3 regions of the Heyndrickxia acidicola genome follow, and region 1 is predicted to be linked to each of the others. Evidence: predicted binding sites of a transcription regulator. Region 1 holds the regulator's gene; each other region holds the start of a gene.
The links. Region 1 encodes LexA, which represses DNA repair genes until DNA is damaged. Its sites were predicted from a motif close to CGAACATATGTTCG; they were not measured.
Positions count from the first base shown of each region.

Region 2: A5N88_RS02145 (Y-family DNA polymerase) is a predicted target of LexA. The motif match lies at 2,044-2,057, and genes of this name have one in related genera.
Region 3: parE (DNA topoisomerase IV subunit B) is a predicted target of LexA. The motif match lies at 2,685-2,698, and genes of this name have one in related genera.

Region 1 is NZ_KV440953.1:1,543,940-1,548,742, reverse strand. Features, by position in the region: gene A5N88_RS07195 (MerR family transcriptional regulator) at 1-35, shown strand, start outside; gene glnA (type I glutamate--ammonia ligase) at 117-1,451, shown strand; gene A5N88_RS07185 (OsmC family protein) at 2,120-2,539, shown strand; gene A5N88_RS24240 (YjcZ family sporulation protein) at 2,600-2,728, opposite strand; gene lexA (transcriptional repressor LexA) at 3,123-3,746, opposite strand; gene yneA (cell division suppressor protein YneA) at 3,969-4,292, shown strand; gene A5N88_RS07170 (YneB family resolvase-like protein) at 4,300-4,803, shown strand, end outside.
Region 2 is NZ_KV440953.1:466,523-471,325, forward strand. Features, by position in the region: gene feoB (ferrous iron transport protein B) at 1-1,199, shown strand, start outside; gene A5N88_RS23990 (FeoB-associated Cys-rich membrane protein) at 1,242-1,421, shown strand; gene A5N88_RS24640 (YqzH family protein) at 1,781-1,933, opposite strand; gene A5N88_RS02145 (Y-family DNA polymerase) at 2,113-3,375, shown strand; gene A5N88_RS02150 (YolD-like family protein) at 3,559-3,897, shown strand; gene A5N88_RS02155 (glycoside hydrolase family 18 protein) at 3,960-4,803, opposite strand, start outside.
Region 3 is NZ_KV440953.1:966,109-970,911, forward strand. Features, by position in the region: gene parC (DNA topoisomerase IV subunit A) at 1-628, opposite strand, end outside; gene parE (DNA topoisomerase IV subunit B) at 628-2,604, opposite strand; gene A5N88_RS04525 (CoA-binding protein) at 2,862-3,275, opposite strand; gene A5N88_RS04530 (glycosyl hydrolase family 18 protein) at 3,303-4,803, opposite strand, start outside.

The DNA.
Region 1 (4,803 bases):
GAATGCAGCAAAGAGAGTTTCCGCGTTTTCATTAAAACATTTCTTTTCTGATTTGTGTGTTCCTTTTTAAAGTTAATAATATATACTTTTGTGGAGTTTAAGGGAGGAAAGAAACAATGGCAAAATATACTCGTGATGACATAACTAGAATTGCTAAAGAAGAAAATGTAAAATTTATCCGTTTGCAATTTACCGACATTCTGGGAACCATTAAGAATGTGGAAATTCCATACAGCCAGCTGGAAAAGGCATTAGACAATAAAATGATGTTTGACGGCTCATCTATTGAAGGGTTTGTAAGGATTGAAGAATCTGATATGTATCTATATCCGGATTTGGATACATGGGTTATCTTCCCTTGGACTGCTGAAAAAGGCAAAGTTGCCCGTTTGATTTGTGATATTTATAATCCAGATGGAACTCCATTTGATGGTGATCCGCGTAACAATCTGCGCAGAGTATTAAAAGAAATGGAAGAACTTGGATTTACGAAATTCAATCTTGGACCTGAACCGGAATTCTTCTTATTTAAATTAGATGGAAACGGTGAACCTACTCTTGAACTTAATGATAATGGCGGTTACTTTGACTTAGCTCCTACAGATCTTGGTGAAAATTGCCGTAGAGATATTGTTTTAGAATTAGAAGAAATGGGATTTGAAATTGAAGCTTCCCATCATGAAGTGGCACCTGGTCAGCATGAAATTGATTTTAAATATGCTGATGCTATTACTGCCTGTGATCAAATCCAAACATTTAAGCTTGTAGTTAAAACCATTGCACGCAAACATGGGTTACACGCAACTTTCATGCCTAAGCCGTTATTCGGTGTGAATGGATCCGGAATGCACTCAAACTTATCTTTATTCAAAGGGAATGAAAATGCATTCTTTGATCCTAAGGGCAATTTAGAACTAAGTGAAACAGCTCATCAATTTCTAGCGGGTATCCTGAAGCATGCTACGAGCTTTACTGCTGTTACAAATCCGACAGTAAACTCATATAAGCGTTTGGTTCCAGGATATGAAGCACCATGCTACGTTGCTTGGTCTGCAAGGAACAGAAGCCCATTAATTCGTATTCCTGCATCCCGCGGCTTAAGTACACGTGTGGAAGTAAGAAGCGTAGATCCAGCGGCAAACCCTTATTTAGCCATGGCGGTATTGTTAAAAGCTGGCCTTGACGGAATTAAGAATAATCTGGAAGCTCCTGCACCAGTTGACCGCAATATCTATGTCATGAATAAGCAAGAGCGTGAAGAAGCAGGTATTACTGACCTTCCTGCTACACTTATCCAGGCTTTGGATAACCTTAAATCCAATGAAGTGATGACTAGTGCACTTGGTACACATATTCTTGATCACTTTGTAGAAGCGAAAGAGATTGAATGGGATATGTTTAGAACACAAGTACATCCATGGGAAAGAGAGCAGTACATGCAGCAATATTAATAGATGGAAGCCTTGGTATATAGTGCCAGGGTTTTTTTCTTTTGTGGGCAGAAAAGAAAGTGGACAGGTTATTTTCATACTGCCCACAAACTGCCCTCATAAAATGAAATTTACTCAACAATTTTAATTATATATTCCTCATATTCATTCATGCTCTTCTCTTCAATTTTTTTAGGTATACAAGCATATACATCTGCTGTAATTTGAATGCTGTCATGTCCAAGAAGTTCATAGGAAAATTTATATCTGCAAATGCAACTAACTCTATAAATAATTATTAGCCAGTAACGAGGAAAATTGAGGATGGGCAACCTTATTCCAAATACACATTTAAAAAAATGAAAGTGCAAATACATGAAATACTTGCTATTTCCGTAAACTAATAATCTTGGCAGGGGCAGATTTTGTATATTTAAGAGTCCTCCTCATATGGGGAGGACTTTGGGGTACAAAAATATGAGCTATGCTAAAATTTCTTTAACATACTTATACATAAACATAATGTGCAAATGTTTTTTGGAAAAGCTGCCTAGCAGCAATAAGCTTGACGGCATCTCCATTTTAATGAAGGAGAAAATTAGAAATATTATGAGTGGTTGTAGAATGGCATGTTAGGAAATAAACTGAATTAAATGACTGAAATACTGTTGAAAGGGGATTGATTATCCATGAAGCTGAGTGTTGAATGGAAAGGAAAAATGGCCTTTGAAGGAAGCACGCCATCAGGACATTTTTTGAAAATGGACGCTTCTCAAGAGGATGGAGGGCAAAACAGCGGGGCAAGGCCAACAGAAATGTTATTAAATGCTCTAGCAGGCTGTACAGGAATTGATATTATTTCTATTTTGGATAAGATGAGGTTAAATGTTTCATCCTTTAGTATGGAAGTAGAAGGAGAACGTGCTTCTGAACACCCCAAACGATTTACGGATATTCATATTCACTATGTACTTGAAGGTGAGCTTCCTGAAGAAAAGGTTCATCGTGCCATCACATTGTCAAAGGAAAAGTATTGCTCGGTTGCACACTCATTAAGTGCCGCCCTTACGATGAGTTATGAAATTAATGGGAAAAAGATAAAAGCTTAGTTTTTGAAGAGCAGCTTTGAAAAAAAACCTCTAATAAAAGTATTAGAGGTTTTCATTACATTAGTTAAAGCAAACAATAGCTCCTACAATGATTAACAAAATGAATAGTACAACGATTAAAGCAAAAGTATTTCCGCCAGTATATGCTGGATAAGCGTAACCATAGTTACATCCGCCAAAGCAGCCCATATGTTACACCACCTTTCTTCTGTTTATACAGTATATGTGCATTTGTCATAAGGGTACTAGGGGAATGCGGATACTTTTATTGTAAAATTTAACTGTAGCTGGTTTCTAAGGATCTTGCGAAATATGATTTGGAGAATTTAATGAAGGCTCTTTTTGTAAGCTTTGTTGCTATTGGACATAGTACTATCATAATAAATATATGTTCAGTATTAAAACTTGTGAAGAGCTTAAGAAAAATTGCTGAGAAGACAGACAACACTGAATAATTCTTTGTACGTAAAGCAACAATCTATACTAAACCAGCTTTAATAAAAAATGTGGAACTATTGTGGAAATAAAAAATCAGGCCTTCTTTAAAGAAGCCTGATTTTTTTTATTAAATTAAAGAACAAAATTAGTGGATGGCCTGTCTATATAAACCGATTACTTTACCAAGAATGGAAACACTGTTTAAAATAATGGGTTCCATGGTGGCGTTTTCAGGCTGTAAGCGGAAGTAATTCTTTTCCTTAAAGAAACGCTTTACAGTGGCTTCATCATCCTCAGTCATCGCCACCACAATATCTCCGTTGTTCGCTGTCTGCTGCTGTCTGACAATTACATAGTCACCATCCAGGATACCTGCATCAATCATACTTTCACCGACAATTTCAAGCATAAAAATGTTTTCGTCAGCTGGAGCAAGTTGTTCAGGAAGCGGAAAGTACTCTTCGACATTTTCTATTGCTGTAATTGGAAGCCCGGCTGTTACCTTTCCAACCAAGGGTACATTCATCACGTTTTGGCGAGGAATGTTATCATGCTCTAAATCTAAGATTTCAATTGCACGCGGCTTCGTCGGATCTCGCCTGATAAGCCCCTTGCTTTCAAGCCTTGATAGATGTCCATGGACAGTTGAACTGGAAGCGAGGCCTACTGCTTCTCCTATTTCACGAACTGAAGGCGGATATCCTTTTGCTTTTACTTCCTGTTTTATGAATTCCAGAATATCCTGCTGCCTCTTTGAAAGTTTTGTCATTTATTACACCCCGTTTTCATAATTAATATGAGAGTCTCTGCCTATGAATCTTTTATTTATAAATACACCTATGTATCTTAGCCAGCTTTATTTTGAATTAATTATAACATGTATATCTGAACAGTACAAACATAAGTTCGAAAAAACTGTTGACTAAAAACAAATGTTCGTATTATACTTTTCTTAACAAAGCGAACATACATTCTCGAAAGGGTGTTTTATATGACTACTTATATTAAGAATTATTCATATGCTATACTTTTTATTGTCATTTCATTTCTTTTTGGAATCTATGTCATATTCTCACTGAATGACGATACTTCCTCCTATGAAAGAGTAGTGGTTAAACAGGGACAGTCTATATGGGAAATTGCATCTATTTATGAAAATGATTATTCTATGTCAACACAACAGTTTATTAAATGGGTACAGGACCATAACAATATTGATAGTGAAACCATTAAAGAGGGGGATATTCTTACCATACCTGTTAAAATGAAAAAAGAATTTAAATTGCAGAACAAATTGGCACTGAAGACGGAGTAAGGACATCATGAATTCAATTATATACTGCAGGGTTAGCACGACAAAGAATACACAGGAAACATCATTGGAAAGGCAGCACGAAGAGCTTGTGGCTGCTGCTGGTAAATGGGGTTTTACAGTGGTAAAAGTAATTAAGGATCAGGCCAGCGGCTATGACCTTGAAAGACAAGGCATCCTTGAAATGCTTGATTATATTAAAGAAGATAATGTACAAGCTGTACTAATTCAGGACGAAACCAGAATAGGGAGAGGCAATGCAAAAATGGCATTGCTGCATGTTTTATATAAAGAAGGAATTAAGGTATACAGTTTAGCGCAAAACGGTGAATTGGAGCTTTCAGATTCTGATTCAATGGTGCTGCAGATTGTCAGCATGGTAGAAGAATATCAAAGAAAACTGCACAATATTAAAATAAAGCGTGGAATGAAAAGAGCGGTTGAAAACGGATATAAGCCTGAAAAAAACCTTAAGGGCCGAGGCAATGAAAACGGAAGAGATAGAAAAGATCTC
Region 2 (4,803 bases), 1.1 Mb from region 1:
CAGAGAAAATTGATAAAGTCGTGACAAACCGCTGGCTGGGGATACCCATTTTCCTGCTGTTTATGTATCTCATGTTCACGGCAACCTTTAACTGGATTGGAACCCCTTTGTCTGATACACTTGATGCATTTATATCCGGTCCTGTAAGCGGCTGGATTGAGGCTGGTCTCAAAGCGGTCGGCACAAGCCATTTTATTCGCGATCTGGTGGTGAATGGAGTAGTTGCAGGAGTAGGCGGTGTACTGGTTTTTGTTCCACAGATTTTTATCCTTTTTCTCTTTATATCGTTTTTGGAAGACTCCGGATATATGGCAAGGGTTGCTCTTGTTATGGACCGCGTAATGGAACGTGTAGGACTAAACGGCAAAGCTTTCATTCCCATGATTATCGGGTTTGGCTGTAATGTACCAGGAGTTATGGCTGCACGGACGATTGAACAGCCGAAAGAACGGCTGCTGACGATTCTTTTGACTCCTTTGATGTCATGCTCAGCACGTTTATCCATCTATGCTTTATTTGTAGGCGCCTTTTTCCATAAAAATCAGGCAATCATTGTCCTTTCACTATATGTGCTGGGGATTATAGTTGCGCTTGTATTGGCAAAATTATTTTCGAAAGTCCTGATGAAAAATGATCCTTCCATGTTTGTGATTGAATTGCCTCCATACCGGATTCCTCATGCGGGAACTCTTTGGAGAAGCACATGGGATAAAGGAAAAGGGTTTGTACGCAAAGCAGGAACCTTTATTTTTGGAGGGTCTGTTGCGATATGGCTGCTCTCTTATACGGGACCGGGCGGTTTTGGAGTCGATATGGATCACAGTTTTTTGGCTTTCATTGGCGGAATCCTTGCTCCTGTTCTGGCTCCGCTTGGATTTGGTTTTTGGCAGGCAGGTGCCGCTTTAATACCGGGATTTCTTGCTAAAGAAGTAGTCGTTTCCACTATGAGCATTATTTATCACATGCCGGATACAGCTGCTCTGCAGGGAGCTTTGGGGCATTATTTTACACCGCTTTCAGCCTACAGCTTTCTGGTGTTTGTACTTCTGTATATTCCCTGTGTTGCGACAGTTGCAGCAATACGCAATGAATCGGGTTCGAGGAAATGGACCTGGTTTGGGGTCGGATATTCTCTCGTTATTGCCTATGGTCTTTCTTTGGTGATTTATCAAGGAGGAAAATGGCTATTGGGTTTATAAGTTTTTGCTGCTTGAAAGAAAACGCTGAAAAGGAGCGATAAGATGGCTGCAAGCATTATTCTTGGATTACTTATTTTTGGCTATGCCGCTTTTACTTTATTTAAGTTCTTTAAAAAGAGCAAACAGGGCGCCTGTGCCCATTGCTCCTTACAGGACAATTGCCAGACAGCCTGCAGCACCGTTTTGGACAGCGGGCAGTCTTTACCAAAAAAACATTCATAGGTTTCATATAGTAAAATCCATGCCGGTATTATCCGTGCATGGATTTTTTATTGTACGCTCCAAGCTCATTGAAGCTGCAGATTGTCTGTCTTTTTTATCAATGGCTTTGTAAAGGGTTCTGTTGTTTTTTAGCTCATTCGTGTGAAACTTCCGTTTCACACGCCTTTCAGCTCAGCTGAATAATGAGCTAAAAAACGAGCAGTTTTCAATATAGAATTTTAACAGTTCGGACCATATACATGACGTAATTTATGAGTATCTTACACAGTAGCAGTGCTCAAAAAAAGGAAACGTAAGAAAGCAAAAGCGCCTTGCTCATAGGCGCTGGAGTTATACAGAGATTACATTGGCTAAATACTTTAGTTGCTTGTATCGGGATCTTCCTGTAATGAAGCCAATGCCCGCTTTGAGAGAGTTTCGTATTCTTCTTTGCTTAAAGGGGGCACCTCAAATTCATATTGATATTGCTCAAAGCACTTCCGAATCATTTTTACCGTAAATTGTGTCTGCATTATTTCTTGCTCCGTTCAAAAGTAGCATTCATCCTAACTCCTTTTTATTATACAGGTTTTACTAACGATGGAAAGGAGTAACGGATTTGCAAAAAAAATATGATTGATACAGAACGTATATTCGAATAAAATGAGGAATATAATAAGAACAAAAGTTCGTATCGAGAGGAGTGGATAGTATGGCTGTAGATTATACGGCTATGCCGCAGCACAAAATATTATGTGTGGATATGAAAAGCTTTTATGCGAGCTGCTCTGCAGTCATGCTCGGCTTGGATCCATTGGATTGCTATTTGGCTGTTGTAGGGAATTTGGAGCAGAAAGGAAGCGTAGTGCTGGCGGCATCACCCCGGTTGAAAAAAGATTTTGGAATAAAAACAGGCTCCAGATTATTTGAAATTCCGGATGATCCGAGAATTCATCTGGAGGAAGCAAAAATGGCCTCTTATTTGCGGATTTCCACTGAGATTACGCGTTTATTTAACCGGTATGTACCAAAAGAAGCGATTCACGTATACAGTGTGGATGAAAGCTTTATAAAGGTGGATAAGGCAGACCTTCTGTGGGGCAGTGCAAAAGAAATCGCAGCTCAGATTAAAAACGATTTGGAGCGTGAATTTCAGCTGCCGTGTGCTATAGGTATTGGCCCCAACATGCTTCTTTCAAAGCTGTGTCTTGATCTTGAAGCCAAAAAAGAAGGAATTGCCGAATGGACGTATGCTGATATTCCCGAAAAGCTTTGGCCTATTTCTCCATTAAGAGAAATGTGGGGCATTGGAAGGAGAATAGAGAAAAGGCTGAACCGTATGGGGATTTTTTCAGTCCGTCAGCTTGCCCATTATGATCTAGAAAAACTGGAGGCTGCATTTGGTGTCATGGGCAATCAGCTTTATTACCATGCATGGGGCGTGGATTTATCAGATATAGGAGCTCCTATTATGGAAGGGCAGATCAGCTTTGGAAAAAGCCAAATTTTATTGAGGGATTACAAGAAGGAATATGAAATCAAGCATGTCATTCTTGAAATGTGCGAGGAAGTGGCAAGAAGAGCACGCGCTCATGGCAAGGCCGGAAGAACCATTAGCTTTGGGCTCGGCTACAGTGAATCGGATTTCGGAGGGGGGTTTTACCGCTCCCACACGATTCAGGAGTCAACAAATGTGACAATGGAACTGTATCGCACATGCTTAAAGCTGTTCCGGAAGCATTATACAGGAAGGCATGTCCGGCAAATTTCGATTGCCTTATCCAATATTCAAGATGACAACCTTATACAGCTCAGTTTGTTTGATCCAAACAGGATAAAAGAGCATGAACTCGGTTATGTGGTAGACGGTATTCGGAATCGTTTTGGTTCTGCTTCCTTACTAAGAGCGGTCTCTTATACGGAGGCTGGAACGGCAAGGAAGCGAGCAGCGCTAGTCGGAGGACATAAAGCCTAAGGTACTTTTCGTGGGCTTTGCAGTTATTTGAACTAAAAAATAAGAAAATAAATGATTTTGTATGCAAATTTTGAAGCGTGAAAAGGTACCGTAAAGACGGACAAAAATACTCACCCATTGTACGAAAAACAGCAATCTATGTGAAAACTTAAAAAATCTGAACGCAATTGGAGGAAAAGACGTATGATCCGGGATCGCGGACGAATAAAATGGAATTCATTAATGCTTCCTGAGCATGTTAAAATGCTGCGGAACTGGGCAAAGGAGGACAGCTATGAACAGCCGAAGCAGCTGGATGAACAGCAGCTCGAATGGATGAATGAAATTGCAGCAGAGGCAATGGAAAAAAATAAAGAGGTAGCTATCACTCATTTCAATGGCTTTCAGCATGAATTGGTAATTGGTACGATTCATTATGCTGATCCATACAAGCAGGAATTGAGAGTAACAGACAAATTTGATGAGGTCCATTCTATTTTATTGAAAAGGGTTGCTGACATTCGCTTAGCCGACGGCAGCTGAAGCTTGCAGTCACCCTCTTCAGAGGGCAGGCTGCAGCGTCGCTTATTAAAAAAAGAGGGTTTTTAAAGCTTTTTTTCAGTGAGCAAATTGCTCTCTTGCATAACCCAGTTTTGAGGAAAGGGATAGCCCAGCACCCAATAGCTGCCGCCTCGTAGACCGTACTGCTTCATCACATTAAATTTTGCCTGAACACTTCTGGCATCTTCGAACCAAACCTCATGCTGCTGTCCAGTTTTCTCAGTGTATTGAAAATAAGGGGCCAGGTAAGTAGGGTGATATTGAATAGCTGCATTGTATTCCAGTGCAAGCGAAAGGGCTGTTTGCGGGCTGATCGTCCGGGCGGTTGTTCCTTGCTTCCAGGGAATTTCCCAATCTCGTCCATACAACGGCATGCCCATTAAAATTTTATTGGGAGGAATGACCGTGACCGCGTAGTCCAATACTCTCTTCACTTCGTTCACCGGGGCGACAGCCAAAGGTGGCCCTCCAGCCCAGCCCCATTCGTAGGTCATCAGGATAACAAAATCGGCAATTTCTCCGTGAACCTGGTAATCATGCGCTTCGTATAAGATGCCTTTCTGGGTGCCGGAGACTTTGGGGGCAAGAGCGGTAGAAACAACATAGCCTTCCGGACGAAGGCGCGAAACCACCAGCTTTAGAAAATTGTTGTAATTTAATTTATCCTCAGGATAAATATACTCAAAATCAAAATTGACGCCCGAATAGCCTTTTTGCTTTAAAACGGCCAATATGCTGGTAATTAAGCGATTTTGGAGAGCTGAACTCCGCAAAACAGTGGCAGCAAGATCGGAACTAAAATCATCATTATCCCCAATGTTGGCAAGCACCATCAAGGCTGCTGTTCTGCTGGAACGAGCTGCAGCCAAAATAGGTTCTTCCCTTAAT
Region 3 (4,803 bases), 580 kb from region 1:
CTTGCATTAATTCTTCAATGCTGCACTCAGGATTGTCCATTCGCATAATGGTTCCATCAATGATTTCCCCTAAATGATGAGGAGGAATATCCGTTGCATATCCGGCTGAAATTCCTGTTGATCCATTTACGAGAAGATTAGGAAAACGGGCAGGCAGGACGGTAGGCTCTTTGGAAGTATCATCAAAGTTCGATATGAAATCAACTGTATCTTTATCAATGTCAAGAAGAAGCTCAGATGCAATGGAAGATAGTCTTGCTTCCGTATAACGCATTGCTGCAGCCGGATCCCCGTCAATACTTCCATTGTTTCCATGCATTTCAATTAACACATTTCGCACTTTCCAGTCCTGACTCATCCTAACCATTGCTTCATAAACCGAAGAATCACCGTGAGGGTGGTAATTACCGATGACATTTCCTACTGTTTTGGCTGATTTCCGGAAGTTTTTTTCGGCTGTATTTCCTTCTACGTGCATAGCATAAAGGATTCTTCGCTGTACAGGCTTTAGCCCGTCACGTGCATCAGGCAAGGCACGATCCTGGATAATGTATTTACTGTAGCGGCCGAAACGGTCGCCTAAGACTTCTTCCAAGGGAAGATCCTGATAACGTTCTAAACTCTCCACTATTCAAGTCCCCCTTCTTCCACAATAATGTTTTCATTTTCAAGGATATTTTGATCATCCTCTAGACCAAAAGCTACATGGCTTTCAATCCATTTTCGCCGTGGTTCAACCTTGTCACCCATTAACGTTGTAATCCTTCGCTCAGCTCTTGCAGCATCATCTATACGTACACGAATCAATGTCCTTGTTTCGGGATTCATCGTGGTTTCCCATAATTGATCAGCATTCATTTCTCCAAGACCTTTGTATCGCTGGAGGATGTAGCCTTTACCAACTTTTTTAATAGCACCTTGCAATTCATTTTCTGTCCAGGCATATTCCACCGTTTCTTTTTTTCCGGTTCCTTTGCTTACTTTATAAAGCGGAGGCAGAGCTATATAAACTTTTCCGGCTTCAACCAGCGGCTTCATATACCGGTAAAAGAAGGTTAACAGGAGGACCTGGATATGGGCGCCATCTGTGTCGGCATCGGTCATGATAATAATTTTGTCATAGTTCACATCTTCAAGGTTAAAATCCGGCCCTACTCCAGCACCTATCGTATGAATAATTGTATTAATTTCTTCATTTTTAAAAATATCCTGAAGTTTTGCTTTTTCTGTATTGATGACTTTACCACGAAGCGGAAGTACTGCTTGGAAGCGTCGGTCACGGCCTTGTTTTGCAGAGCCGCCTGCAGAATCACCCTCTACAAGATAGAGCTCATTTTTTTGAGGATTTCTTGTTTGCGCCGGGGTGAGCTTTCCAGAAAGAAGGCTGTCTGATTTTTTTCGTTTCTTTCCGCTTCTCGCTTCTTCCCGCGCTTTCCTTGCAGCTTCACGTGCTTGAGCCGCCTTGATGGATTTTCTAATTAAAGACGTACTTGTTTCCGGATTTTCTTCCAGGAAGTATGATAAATGTTCTGAAATAACGGCATCTACAGCTGAACGTGCTTCGCTGGTGCCGAGCTTTCCTTTTGTCTGCCCTTCAAACTGCAGAAGCTCTTCGGGAATACGGACGGATATTACAGCCGATAGGCCTTCACGAATATCTGTCCCTTCTAGATTTTTATCCCGTTCCTTCAATAAGCTCACCTTACGTGCATATTCGTTCATAACGCGGGTAAGCGCAGTTTTTGCTCCTGCCTCATGTGTCCCGCCATCTTTTGTCCGAACGTTATTAACGAAGGAGAGAATATTTTCAGAAAAACCGTCATTAAATTGAAATGCAAATTCGACTTCAATTTCATTCGCTTCACCTTCAACAAACACAACCGGATGAAGAACATCCTTTTCTTCGTTTAAATAACCAACAAAGGCTTCAATGCCATTTTCATAATAAAAAATCTCGGAATCGCCGCTCCGATCATCTATGATTTCAATTTTTAGCCCCTTTAAAAGAAAGGCAGACTCCCGCAAACGCTCGCATAAGGTATCATAATTAAAGGTAGTTGTACTAAAAATGGACGGATCCGGCTTGAAATGAATTGCAGTGCCGGTTTGCTTTGATTTGCCAACCTTTTCAAGTGTCGTTTCAGGTTTTCCTCCATTGATAAAACGCTGTTCATATACAAAACCATCACGTTTAATGGTAACAACGACCCATTCTGAAAGTGCATTTACTACGGAAGCACCAACACCATGCAAGCCCCCGCTTGTTTTATATCCTCCTTGCCCGAACTTACCACCGGCATGAAGCACAGTAAAAATGATTTCAGTAGTCGGTTTTCCGAGTTTATGCATTCCTGTAGGCATTCCTCGCCCCTTATCTTCTACACTGACGCTATTATCCTTATGTATTCGTACGATAATATGATCTCCGTATCCAGCTAATGCTTCGTCAACAGAATTATCGACAATTTCATATACAAGATGATGCAGCCCCCGTGAATCCGTGGAACCGATATACATGCCCGGCCGTTTCCGTACAGCCTCCAGACCTTCCAGTACTTGTATAGCATCATCATTATACTCAATTATGTTCTGTTTTTTGACCACAAAGATTCCCCTTTCAACAATACGCAACTCTCTCTGTATCCAAACCAAAATACAGTTTGTATGATTAGAGATAGGAATAACAAACATCCGTTCGTTACATCAATACTTTATTATAACATAACCCGAACAAACATCTATGCACTATTTTAGCTTTAAAATTTGATTTAGCAAATGACTTTTTCATTACATTCCAATTTTATCCTTTGTTTCACCATAAAAAAAGCAGCCGCAAAAGTTCTTAACGACTGCTTGAATCCTTAAAGCAAGAGAGCGTGTTCGACTTTAATACAGTGATTCATGACAACGGTATATCCCTTGTCTTTTAAGTATTGGTATGCTTCTTCATTTTCTATCCCAAGCTGTGCCCAAAAAACGTCTGCATTTATTTCTGCAAATTCTTTTGCAATCTCAGGCAGGTACTCAGGGAGCCTAAAAATATTCACAATATCTACGTGCCCATCAATCTCTTTTAAAGATGCCACAGCTTTAACACCTAAAACTTCTTGCTCATTGGGATTGACTGGTATGATTTCGTACCCTGCATTCTGCATCGCTTCAGAAACGTAATAGGATGCTTTTTCTGGATTATTGGTTAATCCCACCACAGCAATTCGTTTGGCTTTCTTAAGGATGTTTCTGATTTCATTTTTGTCTGGATTTTGAATGGCCATTGATTAGCCCTCCTATTGGTATAGTAATTACTGATGGTGATACGCAGCCAGCGATGTCTTCAAAGACGCCCAAGCTTGTTCATTGGCAAAATATCTTGACCAGACTGCTATGCCTGCTAAATGGCTTAATTCTGCTATCTGGACGCGCTCCCGTAAAGAATAATCATCCTCAAGCCACATACTATATTTCTCGTTATGTGCTTTATCGATATACTGAATATAATACTGTCCTGTGTCATTATCCAAATCAGGTTTTAGCTTATGATTTTTCACCCACTGATTCGCCTGATTCATGGTAAGAGCAGCAGATGATATCTCTCCACTACGCGTATTCTCTTTCCAAAGCCGTGTATACAGGGGAATTCCAAGTATCAGCCGATCGCCCGGGACCTCTTTTAGGAGAGCTTTTACATTATCTCTGACCCATGGAATACTAGCGACACTTCCAATCGTTTTCGTATGTTCATCATAGGCCATGACAATCAGGTAATCTGCAGACTCAGAAAGCGCGTGACGTTCATAAAATTCTGACCAGTTCCCTTTTGATTTAAAGGTGATGTTCATGGAAACGATTTTATTAGCACGGTGCAGACGGGCAGCTGCTTCTCTGACAAATTCCGTTACAAGAGGGCCATCTTCTCTGTTAACATTTTCAATATCCAAATTTAGTCCTTCTGATTGATACTTTTCCAACATAGCAAGCAGTGAGGTAATAATTTTCTGCCTTTTAACAAATGTATTAAAAGCATTCTTTGTCAATTGCGGATTAAAAGCATTAGAAAAAAGCGGCCAGATGGTATACCCTTGTTTTCTCGCCCAGATGCAATAAGCGGAATCCCCTTTGTCTGTAAGTTCGCCATTTTCATTCTTCAATTGAAACCAGGTGGGTGAAACGATTGTAACACCAGGCATCCTCGGAAGCTCTTTTGTATCTGGAGTCTTAGAGTATACGGCTTCCCATGATAACTGTATGGGCAATGTAATGCTTGGCAGGGAAAATTTATCTTCTGGAAACGAAACCCTTACTGCTGTCTTTTGCAGCTTATCCACAATGTCAGCTTTAATATAACCTCCGATTCCATTCGATCTCCGAATATAGTCATATCCTCTCACCTGTTTTTCAATACGGATGCTTTCTCCGGGTATGACATTGGTTGTATATGGAGCTTGGAGTGAAGGGTCTGTTCTTAGCTGTAAATAATCCCTTTTAGCAGTCCTGGTTGTGATTTTGCCCTTAAAGTATGTATTCCCGTTTTGTTCAATCCAAACCGCTCCATTCGATTTCAGGATTTGATAGCGAAAAGGATAATATTTTTTAATTACATCAATGGATAGGAATATACCTTGTTGATTTTTAATAATTAAAGGAGAAGAAGGATTTATTTTTTGATCATTTATGTAATATGCATTTTTATCATAAAGAAAACGCAAGATATCCTGATTTGTTGTCATAATTAATTGTCCTGAATCTGGGTAAAGCCATCCCCCCAGAGTGTTTTGAACAACCATTACAGGAAGATATACCTGA